DNA from 2 places in the Shewanella loihica PV-4 genome. Region 2 is predicted to be linked to the other one. Evidence: predicted binding sites of a transcription regulator. Region 2 holds the regulator's gene; the other holds the start of a gene.
The links. Region 2 encodes FliA, which starts transcription of late flagellar genes. Its sites were predicted from a motif close to CTAAAGNTNNNNNNNNNNNNGCCGATA; they were not measured.
Positions count from the first base shown of each region.

Region 1: pomA (flagellar motor protein PomA) is a predicted target of FliA. The motif match lies at 2,315-2,341, and genes of this name have one in related genera.

Region 1 covers NC_009092.1:3,266,667-3,276,806, reverse strand. The annotation lists gene dxs (1-deoxy-D-xylulose-5-phosphate synthase) at 1-1,041, opposite strand, end outside; gene ispA ((2E,6E)-farnesyl diphosphate synthase) at 1,064-1,945, opposite strand; gene xseB (exodeoxyribonuclease VII small subunit) at 1,946-2,185, opposite strand; gene pomA (flagellar motor protein PomA) at 2,581-3,348, shown strand; gene SHEW_RS14290 (flagellar motor protein MotB) at 3,353-4,297, shown strand; gene thiI (tRNA uracil 4-sulfurtransferase ThiI) at 4,552-6,009, shown strand; gene SHEW_RS14280 (hypothetical protein) at 6,381-6,611, opposite strand; gene SHEW_RS14275 (transcriptional regulator GcvA) at 6,794-7,705, shown strand; gene SHEW_RS14270 (alpha/beta family hydrolase) at 7,766-8,488, shown strand; gene SHEW_RS14265 (DUF423 domain-containing protein) at 8,481-8,870, shown strand; gene rlmM (23S rRNA (cytidine(2498)-2'-O)-methyltransferase RlmM) at 8,962-10,053, shown strand.
Region 2 covers NC_009092.1:1,590,911-1,601,050, reverse strand. The annotation lists gene SHEW_RS07140 (chemotaxis protein CheW) at 34-528, opposite strand; gene SHEW_RS07135 (chemotaxis protein CheW) at 536-1,525, opposite strand; gene SHEW_RS07130 (ParA family protein) at 1,509-2,300, opposite strand; gene SHEW_RS07125 (hypothetical protein) at 2,347-2,970, opposite strand; gene SHEW_RS07120 (protein-glutamate methylesterase/protein-glutamine glutaminase) at 2,963-4,072, opposite strand; gene SHEW_RS07115 (chemotaxis protein CheA) at 4,166-6,406, opposite strand; gene SHEW_RS07110 (protein phosphatase CheZ) at 6,422-7,159, opposite strand; gene cheY (chemotaxis response regulator CheY) at 7,173-7,556, opposite strand; gene SHEW_RS07100 (RNA polymerase sigma factor FliA) at 7,599-8,318, opposite strand; gene SHEW_RS07095 (MinD/ParA family protein) at 8,311-9,192, opposite strand; gene flhF (flagellar biosynthesis GTPase FlhF) at 9,197-10,140, opposite strand, start outside.

The sequences.
Region 1 (10,140 bases), 1.7 Mb from region 2:
ACGCATGGCCGGGGTGATCCCCAGTACCTTGTCATCCTTCTGAGCCATGTCGCACAGCCAGCGACCAAACACCTGAGAGAAGGTGGGGTTAGCCGGTTTTGCGGCTGGCTTAGCAAAGGTTGAAGGATCGAACTTAGGCACGGCGTGCCAGCCGATGGGATCTTTCTCCGCTGGCTCGTAGCCGCGTCCCTTCTTGGTCATGATGTGCAGAATTTGCGGGCCCGAGAGGTTACGCATGTTGCGCAGGGTCTCAACCAGGGCGTCGACATCATGGCCATCGATAGGGCCGATATAGTTAAAGCCCAGCTCCTCAAACATGGTGCCGGGGACGACCATGCCCTTGAGATGCTCCTCGGTGCGCTTGGCCATCTCCTTGATGACGGGCATCCCCTTGAGCACCTTCTTGCTGTTTTCGCGAATGGTGGTGTAGAGACGGCCCGACATCAGCTGCGCCAGGTGGTTATTCAGCGCGCCGACATTCTCGGAGATCGACATCTCGTTGTCATTGAGCACGACCAGCATGTCGTTATGCAGATCGCCGGCGTGGTTCATGGCTTCAAATACCATGCCGCCCGTCATGGCGCCGTCGCCGATGACTGCCACCACCTTACGGCCTGCCTGTTCCTTCTCGGCGGCAACAGCCATGGCCAGCGCCGCGCTGATAGAGGTGCCTGAGTGACCCACGCTGAAGGTGTCATATTCGCTCTCTTCCCGCCAAGGGAAGGGGTGAATGCCGCCTTTTTGGCGTATGGTCGGCATCTTGTCTCGACGACCCGTGAGGATCTTATGGGGATAGGCCTGGTGGCCCACGTCCCAGATCAGGCGATCGAACGGAGTGTTGTAGACATAGTGCAGGGCTACCGTCAGCTCGACCGTGCCCAGGCCAGAAGCGAAGTGGCCACTGGAGATGCCTACGGACTGTAGGAGATAACTTCTGAGTTCGTCAGCAAGTTTTGGTAGCACACCCTGGGGAAGCTGTCTTAATTCATCTGGGGTGTCGGCCTGTGCCAGCACAGGGTATTTCGTAATATCCAAACTCATAGCGAGATTCTTTGGCTCTTTATTATACTCTTCGCTCTATGATGAAACGGGCGAATTCGGCAATTAACTGGCTATTGTATGGTAATTTAGCCAGCGCTGATAGGGCGTCTTCGATCAAACTTTTCGCAGTCGCTTGGGCCCCGGATAAACCGAGTAGTTTCGGATAGGTACTCTTGTTCGATTCGCAGTCCGAGCCCTGGGGCTTACCCAGCTCTTCTGTGCTGGCGATGATGTCCAGCACGTCGTCTTGTACCTGGAAGGCGAGGCCGATGGCGTCGGCAAATGTTAACAGATGGCTCGCTTGCTCATCTGTGACCTTGGCAGCAATGATAGGTAATTCTACTGCACAGCGAATCAAGGCGCCGGTTTTTAATCTGTGTAACCGCTTTAGGGTCTCGAGATCTATCTGTCTGTCGGTGGCGTTAAGATCCATCGCCTGACCACCACACATGCCGCTGTAGCCAGACGCCTTGGCGAGGGCGCGCACCATGGCCAGTTGTTGGCTGGCACTCAGCTCGCCGCCTTCCTGGCTGATGATCTCGAAGGCCAAGGTTTGCAGGGCATCGCCGGCCAGGATGGCGGTGGCCTCATTAAAGGCGATATGCACTGTCGGCTGGCCACGGCGCAGGGCGTCATCGTCCATGGCCGGGAGATCGTCGTGGATCAGCGAGTAGGCATGAATACATTCGATGGCGGCAGCGCAGGCATCTAGCCTTTCCAGTGGTACACCCAGCATCTCGCCCACGGCGTAGACCAGAAAGGGGCGGATACGTTTGCCGCCAATCAGGGCGCCGTGTTCCATGGCGGCCTTGAGTTGTGGCTCGGTATCGTCTTGTGCATTGATAAAATGGCGCAGCTGGCCGTCGACGCGCTGCTGGTATCGCGTTATCGCTTCATTTAGCAATTATTCGCCCTCTGGCAGATAGGGTTGCAAGCTGGGTTGATCTTGTTCCTGGGTCAAGATAGAGACTTTTTGTTGGGCCTGTTCGAGTTTGCCTTGGCTGTTTCTGACCAGATTGATGCCACGCTCAAATTGTTTGAGGGCGTCATCTAGAGAGACATCGCCCTGCTCAAGGCTGGTGACAATGTTTTCTAATTCTGTGAGTGACTCTTCGAAGGTCAGGTTTTCAGGTTTTTTGGCCACGGTGATTTTCCCAAGAATTTAGCGACAGACAAAGTATCTCAGTCGACCCTAGGGGTCAAATTGCGCTGTCGTATATTTGTGCAATAGCACGCTTTAAGGAGGTTTTTTTATAAAAAATTGAATTTGTAGCTAAACTTGCGTGTAAGCTGTCCGATAATTGAATTAGAACAATACTCAATTTTGTCAGATATTATATCGTAAACTCCCGTCTGCGGTTAGGCGAATTCCCGTCTAATTAACGACTTTTGTGTCGTCGTCCCAGCCCGGGGAGATGCCTTTCATTGCAAGAGTGAGTAGAGTAGAGACCTGTCTTGAGATGATTATGGTGTTGACTGAGAGCTTGATCCCGAGATCAAGGTATTAGCAACGGCCGATACTGTAAATGAGGAAGAGTTGTGGATTTAGCGACCCTGATAGGCCTGATTGGTGCATTTGGTTTTATTATCGGAGCTATGGTCAGCAGTGGCGGTATCGCCATCTTTGTTGACGTGCCCTCTGTGCTTATCGTGATGATAGGCTCTCTGTTTGTGGTGATGATGAAATTTAACCTCAAACAGTTCCTCGGTGCGGTTAAGATCGCTGCAAAAGCCTTTATGTTCAAGATAGATAAGCCGGACGAGTTGATCGAGCAGTCGGTCACCATGGCTGATGCTGCCCGTAAGGGGGGCTTTCTGGCCCTGGAAGAGGCGGAGATCAGCAACAGTTTCATGCAGAAGGCGGTCGACATGCTGGTGGATGGCCATGACGGCGAGGTAGTGCGCGAAGCCTTGGAGAAGGATATCGCCCTCACCGAAGAGCGTCATAAGACGGGGATTAGCATCTTCAAGGCACTGGGCGATGTGGCGCCCGCCATGGGGATGATAGGTACCCTTATCGGTCTGGTAGCCATGCTGTCTAACATGGATGACCCTAAGTCTATCGGCCCCGCCATGGCGGTGGCCTTGTTGACCACACTCTATGGTGCGATTATCGCCAACATGATTGCCCTGCCGATCGCCGATAAACTCTCGCTGCGCATGGGCGAGGAGATGCTCAACCGCAACCTGATCATGGATGCGGTACTCGCCATTCAAGACGGTCAAAACCCAAGGGTCATCGAGGGATTCTTGAAGAATTACCTCTCGGAGAAACAGCGAGAGATAGACACGACGGACGGGGAATAGCCAGATGGCTAAGAAGGTCAAATGCGATTGCCCGCCCGCCGGGGCGCCCATGTGGTTGGCAACCTTTGCCGACCTCATGTCGCTATTGATGTGTTTCTTCGTATTGCTGCTCGCCTTCTCCGAGATGGACGTGATGAAGTTTAAGCAGATCGCAGGGTCGATGAAGTATGCCTTCGGTGTGCAGAATAAGGTTGAAGTCAAAGATATTCCCAAGGGCACCTCGGTGATCGCACTGGAGTTTCGCCCAGGCAAGCCAGAACCCACTCCCATCGAGATCATCAATCAGCAGACTAACGAGATGACCGAGCCCACCATTGAGGTGCAGGCAGGTGAAGACGACAGCGCCGGCGGCGTACAGCAGCAGCGCGGTGAGCAGCGCGGTGGCGAGGCGTCATCGACGGCTCAGGAAGAGGCTGATTCTGAAGCTCAGGCGAAGCAACAGCAGCAGGAGGCCGCGTCACAGGATCAGATCAATGATCGGGTGAAGAAGATGGCGCAGGAGCTCAACAAGGAGATCGTCGACGGGGCGATCGAGATTGAGTCCTTGGGGCAACAGATCATCATACGTATCCGAGAGAAGGGCGCCTTCTCATCGGGCTCTGGCTTCCTACAGCCTAGGTTTAAGCCGGTGATCCGCCGTGTGGGCGAGCTGCTCAAGGATGTGCCGGGGATCATTACCGTATCCGGTCACACGGATGATATGAATATCAGCAACGAACTCTATAGCTCCAACTGGGATCTCTCCAGTAAACGCGCCGTGGCCGTGGCCCATGAGCTGGTGCGTGTGCCGGGCTTCGACCAGCAGCGGATGAAGGTGGTGGGCATGGCCAGCACGGCGCCGTTGGTGCCGAACGATTCGGCAGCCAACCGCGCCCGAAATCGCCGGGTCGAAATTGCCATCGAGCAGGGCAAGCCGAAAGAGTCAGACGAGATTCAAGTGGAGCAGTAGCCTGTCTATTTAGCTCTTAACTTAAGGCAAATAGTTTCAGATAAGGCGTCCACATCGGTGGACGCTTTTCATTTCTACCAGCCTATCCTCAGGCACTCTATTCGGAGCGGATTATCCTAAGCTGAATAAATATTGCGCACATTAAGGGGGCACGGGCAGAAAATACCTGCCGAGTCGCTGATTTATGGGCATTTGTGCACCGGGCTTGGTATAATGGCAAGATTGCTGTTTAAAATTATTCCCGCGGAACGCCCATGAAATTTATCGTAAAACTCTTTCCTGAAATCATGATGAAAAGCAAACCGGTAAGAATGCGTTTTACCAAGATGCTTGAAACCAATATCCGAAACGTGCTGCGCAAGGTCGATGAAGAGGCCAGAGTGCAGCGCCAGTGGGATAAGATCATGGTCAGGGTGCCAGAAGACAAGCCAGAGATGATTGAGCGTTATGCCGAGCGTCTCGCCTGTATTCCGGGGATCGCCCATGTGCTGCAGGTGCGTGAGAGCACCTTCGAGTCGGTGGACGATATCTACCAGCAGACGCTGGCACTCTACAAAGAGGAATTGGCCGGTAAGACCTTCTGTGTGCGGGTAAAGCGTAGCGGTAAGCATGAGTTTAACTCAATCGAGGTAGAGCGTTACGTGGGCGGTGGACTCAACCAGTTTACCGAGGCGGCCGGTGTCAGGTTGAAGAACCCCGACATGACGGTAAACCTTGAGATAGACAATGAGCATCTCTATCTGGTGGAGAAACGCATCGACGGCCTGGGCGGTTTCCCTATGGCGACCCAGGAAGATGTGCTGTCGCTGATCTCAGGTGGTTTCGACTCAGGTGTCTCCAGCTTCCAGTTTATCAAGCGCGGCTCTCGTACCCATTACTGCTTCTTTAACCTGGGCGGCGACCAGCATGAGATAGGTGTGAAGCAGGTGGCCTATCATCTGTGGCAGAAGTACGGCGAGTCTCATAAGGTGAAATTTATCTCTGTGCCGTTCGATCCTGTGGTACAGGAGATCCTGGAGAAGATAGATAACGGCCAGATGGGCGTTATCCTCAAGCGCATGATGATGCGCGCCGCCAGCCGTATCGCTGAGAAGATGGGCATTCAGGCGTTGGTGACGGGTGAGGCGATGGGGCAGGTGTCCAGCCAGACCCTGACTAACCTGAATGTGATCGACCGCAGCACAGATATGCTGATTCTGCGTCCGCTGATCGTGATGGATAAGCAAGACATCATCAACATGAGCCGCGAGATCGGCACCGAAGACTTTGCCAAGTCTATCCCCGAATACTGTGGCGTGATCTCACAGAAGCCGACAGTGAAGGCTGTGATGGGTAAGATCCTCGCCGAGGAGGAGAAGTTCTCCGAAGACTTGATCGACCGCGTGGTGGAAGCCGCCGAGGTGATCGATATTCGCGACATCGCCGTCAGCATGGATACCAAGATCACCGAGACTGAGACTGTCGATGCGGTATCCGGTGGTGAGGTTGTGGTCGATATCCGCTCGCCAGAAGAGGAGGAGCAGAGCCCGCTTAGCCTCAACGGCATCGAGGTGAAGTGTATTCCTTTCTTCAAGTTGGCCACCCAGTTTGCCGATCTGGATAAAGAGAAGACCTATCTGCTCTACTGCGACAGAGGCGTCATGAGCAAGCTACAGGCGCTCTACCTGCAGGAGCAGGGTTATCACAACGTGAAGGTCTATCGCCCCGCATAATGGCTTTAAGTGGCTCTCTTTAGAGGGCCAAGTATTAGAAAGCTAAGTATTTAGAAAGCTAAGTATTTAGAAAGCTAAGTATTAGAAAGCCAAGCATTCGAGATTAAGGCTGCCTTCGGGCGGCCTTTTTTATGGACTGTTTCTATGGAGAGCTTTCACGCTTAGATCTATAAAACCTTGGATCTGCTTAGCTTCTGACGTAACGTATCTGGCGGGTCGCTCTCGCCTTTACTGTAAGAGATGGGTTGCTTATGTGGGTCGCCTTAAAGCTTGCGGGCATAAAAAAGCCGCATCATAAGACGCGGCTTGTTGCTTAGTGTTTGCAGCTGGCTATCGGTAGCTGCAGACTATTATTAGCTGCCGGCTGGTGATTACTCGGCGCGCTGGGCGCTGACGCTGGTGTCCGCCTGCTCGTCTTTCTGAGCAACCAGAATGGCGTTGAGGTCTTCATTCAGATCTTGTTGCATCTGCTCTAGGCCTTCGGCCAGTTGTGCGCTGATGGCGGCGTGCAGGTCTGTGGTATCGATAACGATTTCATCGGCAGTGGCAGCGGTTGAGGCTGAGAGCAGTGCGATGGCAAATACAGTTTTAAAGTTAATCATAGTGGTCGCCTCCGGGCGGCATATCTTGGGGTGTCAGACACTCCCCAAATACGTCGTAGAGGCTGTCTAACTTCAATCATTTCGTTGGCGCAAAATTTAACCAAAACCCCTTCCCTTTACAAACGATAAAATGTAACAATACGGATTAGAAAAACTAATTAAAATGTGAGACAAGGATCACTATGTCGAGACGCTTACCTCCATTGAATGCGGTGAAGGCTTTCGAGGCTGCAGCCCGTCACTTAAGCTTTACGCGCGCCGCGGAAGAACTTTTTGTGACACAGGCCGCAGTAAGTCATCAGATTAAGGCATTAGAAGAATATTTAGGGCTAAAGCTCTTTCGTCGTAAGAACCGATCTTTGCTGCTGACCGAAGAGGGGCAGGGCTACTTTCTCGACATAAAAGATATCTTTGTACAACTGGCCGATGCCACCGACAGATTGCTGGCTCGAAGCGCCATAGGCTCGCTCACGGTAAGCACTTCGCCCAGTTTCGCCATTCAGTGGCTGGTGCCGCGATTGGCTAATTTCAGCGAGAATAATCCCGACATCGACGTGCGGATCAAGGCGGTGGACGATGAGACCAGCAGCCTGACCGACGACGTGGATGTAGCCATCTATTACGGCATGGGCAACTGGCCAGGGCTGCGTGCCGACAAGCTGAGAAACGAGGTGTTGATCCCTGTCTGTTCGCCCATGTTGCTCAGCGGCCCCAAGCCGTTATCCCAGCCGAGCGACCTGAAACATCACACCCTGCTGCATGACTCCAGCCGTCATGATTGGCAGGCTTGGTTTAGACAATGTGGAATTAATGACATTAATGTGAACCAGGGCCCCATCTTCAGTCACTCCTCCCTGGTATTGCAGGCCGCCGCTCACGGTCAGGGGGTCGCCTTGGGTTACAGCGTGTTGGCCCGTCCCGACATCAAGGCCGGGCGTCTGGTGTGCCCCTTCCCCGAGGTGTTGGTGAGTAAGAACGCCTATTATCTGGTGTGTCAGCAGAATCATGCCGAGATAGGCAAGATTGTTGCTTTCAGAAAGTGGATGCTCGACATGTTCGAAGAGGAGTCTCGCAGCGAGCTGCTGCCGGGCTAACCCGATTGAATCATCTGGCTACGCCCTTTATGGGTGGTGAGCCAAAGATAAAGAGGCGAGATGAGTTTTACCCAAAGATTGAATGCACGGCTCGAGGCGGCCGAGTTGCCCGCGAGTCAGTGCCTGTTCTCGGGCCCGCTGGATGATAATGCGCTGGCCTGCGATACCTTAGTGGTGCTGGCCCATGGTGCTGGAGCCAACATGGAACACGAATTCATGACGCAGATGGCCAAGCGGCTCAGTGCTGGTAATGGTGGCGCGTCAGATGCTGAGCAAGCAATAGGCGTGTTGCGCTTTAACTTTCCCTACATGCGCAGCAACGCCATCGATGGCAAGCGCAGGCCGCCGGATAGGGCGCCTAAGCTGATTAAAGATTTTAGCCTGCTGATAGAGACGGTGCGTGAGGTCTATAAGCCCAAGCGCCTTATAGTCATGGGCAAGTCCATGGGCGGACGTATGGCGGCGATACTCGCTGGCGAGCAAGCCGTCGATGGGGTTATCTGTTTGGGTTATCCCTTCGTGCCGCCCAAAGGGGGCGAGCCCAGACTCGAGCCTATCGCCGAGTGTCAGGCGCCGCTCTTGGTGATACAGGGGGAGCGCGATAAATTTGGCGCCAAGGGGCAGGTCGAACCTTGGCTTGCACCTTTTAAGGCCAAATTAGTATGGTTAGCCGATGGCGATCATAGTTTTCTACCAAGAAAGTCGTCAGGCACGACCCAAAGCGCTAATCTGGATTTGGCAGTCTCACACAGTATTCAATTTATTAGGGGGTTAGATGCGTAAAGGGTTTTTATTGCTGGCAGCCTTGAGTGGTTTTTTAGCCGTGGCCCTGGGAGCCTTCGGCGCCCATGGACTCAAGCAGGTGACTACGCCAGAGATGATCGACATCTTTAATCTAGGGGTCGAGTATCAGTTCTACCACACCTTTGCACTGATCGCCGTGGCCTTTAGCGGTCACTGGTTCAAGTCGCGCCTTATCGACTGGGCGGGCTACCTGTTTCTGCTTGGCATAGTGATGTTTTCCGGTTCACTCTACCTCTACGTGTTGGTGGGGAGCAAGTGGACAGGCCCTGTGACGCCTATGGGCGGCGTCTGCTTCCTGCTGGGATGGTTGTTCATCGCGGTGGCCGTGTGGCGTAATCGCGTGGTGGAGCTGGACGATTAACCAGTCGCTAAGATAATCGTATTCATTTTCGAGAAAGTGTAGAATGGCGCCCCAATGATATGGGTCGCCATTTTTTATTCAGGATCTTCCTATGATAAACCTATTTTTATATTGCCGTGCCGGCTACGAGAAAGACTGCGCCGCCGAGATCCAGCAGCGAGCCGCGGAGCTGAATGTTGGCGGCTTTGTAAAGACCAATCGTAACGATGGTTACGTGATTTTTCAGTGCTTCCAGGTGGGAGATGCCGATCTGTTGGCCGAGCAGATCGAGCTGGACTCGCTTATCTTCACTCGTCAGATGTTTGCCGCCAATGAGCTGCTCAAAGATCTGCCTGAAGGCGATCGCGTCACGCCCATCGTCGATGCCCTGGCTAAGGTGCATAGGGCGGGCGAGCTCAGGGTCGAGACGCCAGATACCAACGAGGCCAAGGAGCTGTCGACCTTCTGTCGTAAGTTAACCGTGCCCCTGAGGCAGGCACTGAAACGTAGTGGTGCCCTGCTTGAGAAGGAAAACCCTAAGCGTCCTATCATACATGTCTGTTTCGTCGGGCCGGGTACCGCCTATGTGGGCTACTCCCTGAGCCACAACAGCTCGCCCTATTTCATGGGGATCCCCAGACTCAAGATGGCCAGCGATGCACCGAGCCGCTCGACTCTCAAGCTGGACGAGGCCTTCATCCACTTCATCCCTAAGTCGGAGCAGGAGCAGCGTCTGCGCAGCGGCATGAACTCTGTGGATCTCGGCGCCTGTCCGGGTGGCTGGACCTATCAACTGGTGCGCCGCGGCATGTTTGTGGCGGCGGTGGACAACGGCCCCATGGCGCAAAACCTGATGGACACGGGGCAGGTGAGACACTATCAGGCCGACGGCTTCCGTTTCGAACCGCCTAAGAAGAATATCTACTGGCTGGTATGCGACATGGTTGAGAAGCCTTCACGAGTGGCCGAGCTAATGGAGGCCTGGGCGATCAACGGCTGGTTCAAGGAAGCGATATTTAATCTCAAGTTGCCGATGAAGAGCCGCTATAAAGAGGTATCGACCATCCTGGCGACCATGCAAGAGGTGCTAAGGGAAAATGGTATCGACGACTTCCACCTAGCCTGTAAGCATCTGTACCACGACAGAGACGAGGTGACTGTGCATCTCTGGCTAAAACCTAGCGTCGGTTTTAATTTTGGTTAACAACAGGATCATTGGTTAACAACAGAATCATTGGTTAACAACAGAATCATTGGTTAATAACAGGATCATTGGTTAACTTAAGAAATG
Region 2 (10,140 bases):
ATCGTCAATGCACTATCGTCGACGGCTAAGCCCTTAAAGCTGAGCCAACTCCATCCACTCTTCATCAGAGAGTAACTTATCGAGATCCACCAGAATGAGTAATTCGTTATCACGATTGCTCACGCCTTGAATGAACTTGGCACTCTCTTCCGTGCCCACATTCGGCGCGTTATCTATCTCTGAGCCACGCAGATAGACCACTTCGGCGACACTGTCGACAAGAATCCCTATCACCTGCTTCTCTGCTTCGATGATCACGATACGGGTAGAGTCATCCACCTCGGCAGAAGGCAAACCAAAACGAGAGCGGGTATCGATAACGGTAACCACGTTACCGCGCAGGTTAATGATCCCCAGCACATAATGAGGTGCCCCAGGTACAGGTGCTATTTCGGTGTAACGCAGCACCTCTTGCACCTGCATCACATTGATACCATAGGTTTCATTGTCTAAACGGAAGGTTACCCACTGCAACACTTCATCATCTTTACCTGCGGCAACTGCCGCGACGTTTTTTGCATCTGCCATATTAACCTCAGCCAATAGAGTCCTGACTACCTAAACCCAAATTTAATAATTCAATCAGTGCCTGCACATGTAGAATGCCGCACATCTGTTCTTTTACGACGCCAGCCAGCCAAGGGCGTTTACCCGCTTTGGTACGCCAATTAACTTCTGACTTTAAAATTCTGACGGAATTCACCAGCGACTCACAGGCCAGCCCCCAATTACTGTCCTCTAAGAGTACAATATATTGGTAATCAACGGATTGCGCCAGTTTATCATCATATTTTTCCGGCATCACCCAGGCACCCGAATCGACAATATTGAGTTGCGAATCCCTGTGGGTCTGAACCCCAAGATACCAGGCCGGTCGCCCCATAATGTGATTGATCCGCTCCACCTTAACAATTCCGCCAAGGCTCACCAAGGGCACGGCCAACGTGAGACCCGCCACCTTGAAAAATAGCACCTGAAACTCATCGTCGAGCTGCTCGACTAGCGCCTCTGTCACCCCTGGTGGTGTCGCGCCAGTTTGCGTCTGTGGTGCCGCGGCCAGATCGACCTTTTCGGTTACAATTTCCTCTTGCTTAATACTAGCCGAAGTTTCTAATTTTTCTTCGATTTTTTGCTTAACTTGCGACTCAGATTTCGTTTGAACCGATACAGCTTGTGTCATCGTTTCGACGCTAGCAGGTTTGGTATCGAGCGTTTTGAGCTCGACCTTGCTTGCTGTTTGAGTCTCTGTCTGAGTAGCAATCTCACTCACCGGCGCCAGCAATTGCTCGAGCGCGAGCTTATTGAGTGGTGTCGGCGTAGCCTGAGTGACCACCGGGCGCGGTTTAGACTGTTCGGTAAGAGGCTGACGTTTTACTGCAGGTGCAGGGCCTCTCATTTGACCATTTTGTGCTATCGCCTGCTCGCCCTTTACTTCAGGCTTGTCGGCCGTGACGCTCTCTTCACCGGGCTCGGAGAGCAGCAAGGAAAAATAATTAAAGACCGCTTCGTCAACCGAGTTTGACATGCGCAAACTCCTTGGTCAGCAGGTGGTCGAGCAATCTCTCATAGGCCTTAACACCACGTGAATGGCTGGCGTAGTGCGAGGCTGGCAGGTGCGCCAGGCTGGCGTCACGAAACTTGGTATCCACAGGGATGACATCTGGCCAAAGTACATCGCCGTACTCTTCCCCCAGCTGCTGCAGGGCGGCGGGCGACGCCTTGGTACGTCTGTCGTACATGGTCGGAACGATTGTGTAGCTGTAGTTGGTGCTCTTAGAACGCCCCATGAGCGTCATGGTCTTGACCATGCGATCTAGCCCCTTGATCGCCAGAAACTCAGTCTGCACCGGGATAATGATGTGCTCGCTGGCCGCGAGGGCGTTGACCATCAACACACCTAATACCGGCGGACAATCGATGAGGGCGACGTCGTACTGGTCGGCGACTAAGGCAAGCAGGCGTTTAAGGATCAAGCCCATCCCTTCCTGATGGCCGAGCGAGCGATCCAACGTTGCCAGCGCCATGGTGGCCGGCAAGAGATCTATCCCTTCCACCTTAGTGGGAACTATATGGGCAAGCACCTGATCTTTATTCAGGTTCTTGTGTTTCAGAAACAGATCATAGAGCGAGGCGGGCACCTCTTCGGAATCTATGCCCAGGTAATAGCCCAAAGATGCGTGGGGATCCGTGTCTATCATCAAGACTCGTTTGCCCCGTTTTGCCATGGCGCCAGCCAGGCTCGCCACTGTGGTCGTCTTACCCACGCCCCCTTTTTGATTTGCTATGGTCCAGATCTTCAAGTAAAACCCCTTAAATCCTCGAGCGTATCGCCATCAGGTTATCGTTTTAATTATCTTCGCGAGTCGTGACTCGAATGCCGCCATGGGGCAGGCTTATTACTTTAACACCATCTTTATCTTCTGACAGCTTAACCGGCTGCGATGGCGTTTTACCATCCTGTGTCACCTTATCTGTGGCGCTGGCCACCTTTTGCTCGCGCTGGTTCTTGCTCAGATGTTCACTCTGGCTTGCTTCTTCAGCTCCCGCCTCAGGTAACAAGGGCGTTAGCCTGGTCTGATCCTGCTGTTCATTAAGATTAGCTGTCTGTTCATCGAGACTATCGGTTCGTTCACTATGTCTGTCTGTAAGACTAACTGCCTCTTGCCTGGCGATCGCCTCAGGCACGTCGGGGCCAATCTCGACTCTTACCTGGCTGCCAGGCTCGGCCTGCTTGATGATAGACTGAGTAAACTCTGGATTATTCTCCATCCAATCTGCCAAGGCCTTTGCCTGCTCGTCGGGCACCATCAGCAGCACCTGACTCTTCTCTAGCTGGGCTACCTTCTCCTCAAGCAAGCCATTCTTATGCCTCAGGTCGAGATAGAGTGATCCGGTCACCAGGCAGCAAACTAACAAGAGAAAAAACAGCAACAGCACTGTGGTGCTGAGGCCTTGTCGCTGCCTAGCCACGTCCGCTCTCGCGAATGATGGCCTCTGCCATATCATCGAGCGCTATCGACTGACTGGAGATCCCGGCGGCGGTCACCGCCTGTGGCATGCCGTAAACGACGCAGCTGGCCTCATCTTGAGCCCAGATAGTCGCCCCGACATTCTTAAGCATCCTGGCCCCTTCGCGGCCATCGGCGCCCATACCAGTCAATACCACGGCCAGGGTCTCACCGCCACTCAGCTTTGAGGCCGAGGCAAAGGTAATGTCGACACAGGGCTTGTAATTCATATCCATGCTACCGGCCACTATCTTGATGCGTCCAAAGCTGCCGCCACGCTCTAACATCATCTGCATGCCACCGGGTGCCAGGTAGGCGCAGCCTGCCCTGAGCTGATCGCCATTTTGCGCCTCTTTCACCTCGATGGCACACAGGCCATTTAAGCGCGTGGCGAAGGCGGGCGTAAAGGCTGCCGGCATATGCTGGATAAGCAAAATAGGATGAGGATAGTTCGCCGGCAGCTTGGTCAATATCCGCTGCAGCGCAACGGGGCCGCCGGTTGAGGTGCCGATCAATAAAAGCTTATATCTCTTACCGCTGGCGCGGGTAACAGGCGCGCTCGGACGCGTTGCAGGACGCTGCGCCATCTCTCTTGTCGGCGTCGTAGAAGCAGTTGTTGTCGCAGGCTTTGGTGGTACACTTCTTGGCAATATGGGGCGGAACACACGGCGGCGGCCCAGCGCCTTGATGCGCTGCTGCAACAGAGCGATCGCCTCATCCTTGTTGGTGGCAATATCTTCAAATCGCTTAGGAAGAAAATCTAACGCACCCGCTTCCAGGGCATCCAGGGTTGCCTTGGCGCCGTCGTGGGTAAGGGATGAGAACATCAAGATGGGGGTCGGACACTTCGCCATGATCTCACGCACGGCGCTGATGCCATCCATCACTGGCATCTCAATATCCATGGTGATAACTTGTGGCTTTAACTGCTGCGCCAACTTGACCGCCTCGGCGCCATTAGACGCCGTGCCTATGACCTCTAACTCCGCATCCTTGGTGACAATCTCACTGACTCGGCGACGAAAAAAGCTTGAATCATCGACAACTAATACTTTTATGGCCATTCAAATTCCTATCTGCAACAGGATCCTTGCCTAAACAAAGCGTGACGCCTCTGGGCATCACGCTGATCCTATAGCTCACTGTGCCGCTAACTGTTATTTCTTGTTCTTGGCGTAATGTTTCAATAAGCCGGGCACATCTAATATCAATGCGATGCCACCGTCAGAGGTAATAGTCGCGCCAGCCATGCCTGGGGTGCCATGTAACAAGGTGCCCAGAGGCTTGATCACTACCTCTTCCTGACCGATCAAGGAGTCAACCACGAAGCCTATCTGCATGGTACCCAGCTGCACTATCACCACGTGACCGTGCTGCTTGTCGCCATGCTTAAAGCTCACCGCCTTACGACTCAGCCAATGCTCGAGATAGAAGAGCGGCACGGCCTTTTCCCGCACAATCACAGTTAGCTGGCCATCGACAACATTGGTCTTGGTCAGATCCAGGTGGAAGATCTCGCTAACGCTCGACAGCGGCAGAGCAAATACCTGCTGAGCCACTTCCACCATCAGGGTCGGCATAATAGCCAGGGTGAGCGGCACCTTGATCTCCAGGCAAGTCCCCTTACCTTTTAAGGAGTCGATATGCACGGTACCGTTTAACTGAGTGATACGCGTCTTCACCACATCCATGCCGACGCCGCGGCCGGAAATATCGGAGATCTCCACCTTGGTAGAGAAGCCCGGGGCGAAGATAAGGTTATAGGCCTCTTCATCAGACATGCGCGCCGCAGCATCTTCATCGAGCACGCCGCGCTTGATGGCGATCTGCTTAAGCTTCTCGGGGTCCATCCCCGCGCCATCATCTTCAATCTTGAGCAGGATATGGTCACCTTCCTGACTGGCAGAAAGGGTAATAGTCCCGGTACGCGACTTGCCGTTAGCTTCACGCTCGTCAGGCATCTCGATACCATGGTCAACCGAGTTACGCACCAAGTGAACCAAAGGATCCGCAAGGGCTTCCACCAGGTTCTTATCCAGATCCGTATCTTCACCTATCATGCGAAGATCGATCTCTTTATTCAGGCTGCGCGCCAGATCCCGCACCACGCGAGGGAAGCGGCCGAAGACCTTCTTGATCGGTTGCATGCGCGTCTTCATCACCGCGCCCTGGAGATCGGCTGTCACCAGATCCAGGTTGGCCAGCGCCTTAGACATATCCTCATCATCGCGGGAAATCCCTAAGCTAAGCAGGCGGTTACGCACCAATACCAGCTCACCGACCATGTTCATGATCTGATCCAGGCGCGCGGTATCGACGCGCACTGTGGTTTCCGCCTGAGGCATATTGGTCGCTGGCGCCTTTGCCGCAGCCTTCTCTTTCACCACAGGCTTAGGAGCTGGCACCTCCACGGGTTGCGACTTAACGCTGCTTGGCGCCGGGGTGGCGACTTTATTCGGCGCAGGGGCTGCTGGCGCCTTAGCGGCAGAAGCTACTGGTTTGCTTGTCTCACTGCCAGGGCCAGCACCGGCGCCATGCAGCTCATCGAGCAGCTTTTCAAATTCATCGTCGGTGATCTCATCGGCGTCCACCGGCGGCGAGGTCGGCTCTGGCACCTTGGCAATAGGAGCCGAAGGGGCCTGAAATTTACCCGAGCCATGCAGTTCATCGAGCAGCGACTCGAACTCATCGTCTGTGATGTCGTCGCTATCGCTCGCCTGAATCGGCGCCACACCTGCAGGCGCCGTACTTGATGGCCCCTTACCGCTGCCATGAAGGGCATCGAGCAGGGCTTCGAATTCAGATTCATCGATCTCATCGATATCGCCTTCTCCGGCGATAGAGGTCACGGGTGCATCGCTTACCGGCTCGTCGAACAGTTCGACACCGTCATCGAGCGGCATATCAAATAGCTCTATACCGTCGTCAGCTGGTATTTCGACAGCCGGTTCGGCCGGCGTCTCGGCAACGGCTTCAACTGATGCCCCGCCCTGCTCAGATGGCAATAAGCCACCAGAGCTCAATAATTTAAGATTAGCTAACAGGCCTTCATCGGCAGGGCTTTGCTCGACACCCGCCTGGGTCTCGGCAAACATAGAGTTGATGGTGTCGACGGCCTGGAGAATGATATCCATCAGCTCGGCAGAGACACTACGCTTACCCGTGCGCAACAGGTCGAAGGTGTTTTCCGCTTCGTGACAAACATCCACCATGGGCGTCAGGCTCAGGAAGCCGGCGCCGCCTTTAACGGTATGGAATCCACGGAAGATGGCATTGAGTAGTTCGGTGTCGTCGGGGTTATTTTCTAACGCCACCAGCTGTTCAGAGAGAAGCTCAAGGATCTCGCCCGCTTCAATCAAAAAGTCCTGCAGTATCTCTTCATCAACATCAAAGGACATTCATATGACTCCTACTTAGAAACCTAGACTCGACAGCAAGTCATCGACTTCATCTTGCCCTGTCACGACATCATCACGCTGATCAGCGTTCATAATAGGACCTTCAGCTTCGACACACTTCTCTGATGCACGGGGTTTATCCGTGGCGGGCTGCTCGCCAAATACGGTCAACATAGAGACCAGGTTACTCTCAACCTCTCGCACCAGCTCGATCACCCGGCGGATCATCTGTCCGGTCAGATCTTGGAAGTCCTGGGCCAGCAATATGTTGTTGAGTAACTCTTTTAAACGATTGGAATCGGATTCGCTGCGCTCGATAAACTGCTGAACATCATGGCAGAGCGCCTTAAATTCGTGCAGCTGAATATCGCGACGCATCAGGCGATCCCAAGAAGGCTTAACGGCCTGTACGTTCATGGTAAGGGCATCTGCAAGAGGCAGAGACTCTTCGACGGCGTCCATGGTTTTATTGGCGGCCTGCTCCGTCATGTCGATGACATAATTGAGGCGCTCTTTGGCATCGGGAATTTCGCTATTGGCCAGCTCCACGAGACGACCGTCCACCTGAAAGTCCACTATGGCACTGTGAAGCTGACGGGTTAGGCGACCCACCTCGTCAAACAGCTCTTTCTGAATCGGGCTGGCGATATCGCGAATTAGCTCATCGGCCATCTCTTGTTGACCCGCCTCTAGCAGATCAACGAGTTGCTTGGCCTGTGCTAGATTGATCAGCCCTGAAGTTTCTGCCTGCATAGCTCAACCTTGATTAACCGAGTCGTTCGAAAATTTTGTCTAACTTCTCTTTCAATGTCGCCGCAGTAAAAGGTTTCACCACATAGCCATTCACACCGGCCTGCGCCGCTGCAATGATCTGTTCCCTTTTTGCTTCCGCAGTCACCATCAACACAGGAATGTGCTTCAGGTTGTCATCAGCACGGATAGCCTTTAACAGGTCGATCCCCTGCATGCCAGGCATATTCCAATCGGTCACGACAAAGTCAAAATCGCCTTTTTGCAACATAGGCAAGGCTGTCGAACCGTCATCTGCTTCCTGAGTGTTATTAAAACCCAAGTCTCTCAACAAGTTCTTGATGATGCGTCTCATTGTTGAGAAGTCGTCAACAACGAGAATCTTCATATTCTTGTCCAAGGTTTCCTCCGCGGAGCTGTTTTTATATTGCTCATGTAATCGTTATATTTTGGTCCAATGCTTGAGTTTAGCTTTGAGTCTGAGCATCGCCTGGCTGTGTATCTGGCTTACTCGGGATTCGCTTACATCAAGTACGGCACCGATCTCTTTTAAATTTAATGCTTCGTCATAATATAACGACAAAACTAATCCATCTCTTTCTGGCAGTAATTTAATCGCCTCGACGAGGGCCTCGTGGAACTGTGTCTCTGCCAGTGACTCAAATGCGTCGTCCTGATGATCGTCTTCCTGTCTTACTACATCGACCGATACACCAAGATCTTCAATTCCAACTACTTTCCCGACGGAAACATCATTAAGAATATGATGGTACTCATCGAGCGTCATATCAAGTCGATCCGCAATTTCATTGTCTTTTGCGTCACGTCCAAGTTCTTGTTCTAGCTCGTCAATCACCTGGGCTATGCGTCGCTGATTACGGTGAACCGACCTGGGTACCCAGTCTCCTCGCCTAATCTCGTCGAGCATGGAGCCGCGAATACGTATACCGGCGAAGGTTTCAAACTTGGCACCCTTGCTGCCATCGAACTTGGCCGAGGCTTCAAGCAGGCCCATCATACCTGCTTGTAACAGATCATCCAATTGCACCGAGGCGGGTAGACGAGCGAGTAAATGGTGAGCAATCCTTTTTACCAACGGTGCATACTGTTCGACAATAGAAGCTTTGTTATCTAAACAAGTATACGCAGCGGCTTTACTCACTCGTACGATCCTCTTGATATTCGGGACGTTGAACCAATCGCTCTACAAAGAACTCCAGGTGTCCGCCCGGTTGTTGTGGCACTGGCCAGCTAATGATCTTATTCGCTAGGCCGTGATAAGCAATTGACGCCGGTGACTTAGGAAATGCCTCGACGATCAACTTTTGTTTACGAACTGATTTGCGAAGGTTTTCATCGAAGGGGATAGTCGCAACCAGCTCCAGGGCCACGTCGAGAAAACGGTCGGTTACCTTGCTAAGTTTAGCAAACAACTCCATCCCTTCTCGCAAACTTCTAACCATGTTTGCCACAATCTTAAATCTGAATACGCCATGCTCACGGCTAAGAATCTTAATCAAAGCATAGGCGTCGGTAATAGAGGTCGGCTCGTCGCACACCACAACCAACACATCTTGAGAGGCGCGAGAGAAGCTGAGCACCATGTCTGAGATACCTGCCGCTGTATCGACCACCAGGATATCAAACTGGGTCTTCATCTCGCTGAAGGCACGGATCAGGCCCGCATGCTGGGCCGGTGTCAGCTCGACCATGGCCTGGGTGCCAGAGGTGGCTGGAATAATGCCAATCCCCTTTGGACCACGTACGATAATATCGTCAAGGTCAGCGTCGCCAGATAATACGTGGGAGAGATTGCGCTCGGCTCTCAGGCCCAACATGACATCGACGTTGGCTAGCCCCAAGTCGGCATCGAGCACAAGCACACGCTTGCCCTTCTCGGCCAGGGAGACGGCGGTATTGATCGACACGCTGGTTTTACCTACGCCACCCTTACCACCGGTTACGGCAATTACTTTTACTTTTTCGTTATATGGTTGATTCATCATACGTAAACCGCTTGCTTGATCCCGACTCATTATATTACTCAAATGCGTAGGCCTGTTCATATGACCTTTCGTTATTCTGTATTGGTTGCACTTTCTTTTCGAGTACCGACAGGGCCTTGTTGGCTAAGGCTAAGGTGTCGGCCACTTGCATATCTTCTGGCACTCTTTGTCCATCGGTGACATAACTCAAAGGTAATCCACTTTGAATCAACACACTCAACGCCGGTGCCAAGGCCACTGATTCATCTAATTTGGTCAAAATCGCGCCGGATAATGGAATCCGGGTAAACTGCGCGACGGCATCTTCAAGCACTCTTCTTTGACTTGTAGATGACAGTACCAGATAACTGCGAATAGGTAATCTGCTATTTGCAGTTAAATTATCAAGTTGCTGGAACAATCTCACATCTCTCTGTCCCATGCCCGCCGTATCTATCAATACTAGCTTGCGATTGCGGAACTGATAAAGAATTTGTTCCAACTCATTGAGATCATGAGCTTGCTTGACCGGGCACCCCATTATTTTGCCATAGGTTGCCAGCTGCTCATAGGCTCCAATGCGATAATGATCCGTTGTAATGAGTGCAACTTGATCTGAACCATGCTGCGCGGCGAATCGAGCGGCTAATTTTGCGACACTCGTCGTCTTACCCACACCAGTTGGGCCCACGAAGGCGACCACACCGCCCTGACGAACGATGTCGTCCCCCTGGTTGTCGAGCATGTTCGCCAGGCTGCGTGGCAAGGCCTTCACCAAGTCCGCTGGCACATAGTGCTCGCTCAAGGCCGATAACTTGGCGGCGACCTCAGGGCTAAACTCGGCATCCAGCAGGCGGCTCTCTAACATGGCGCCCACAGGATCCAGACGACTCTTCTGCTCAGTCAGCAGTGAGGTCACCTGATGTGTCAGTAGGTTGCGAAGTGATGCCAGCTCTTCACGCATAGACTCGATCTCGCTGGCCGGCGCGCTCTTATCAC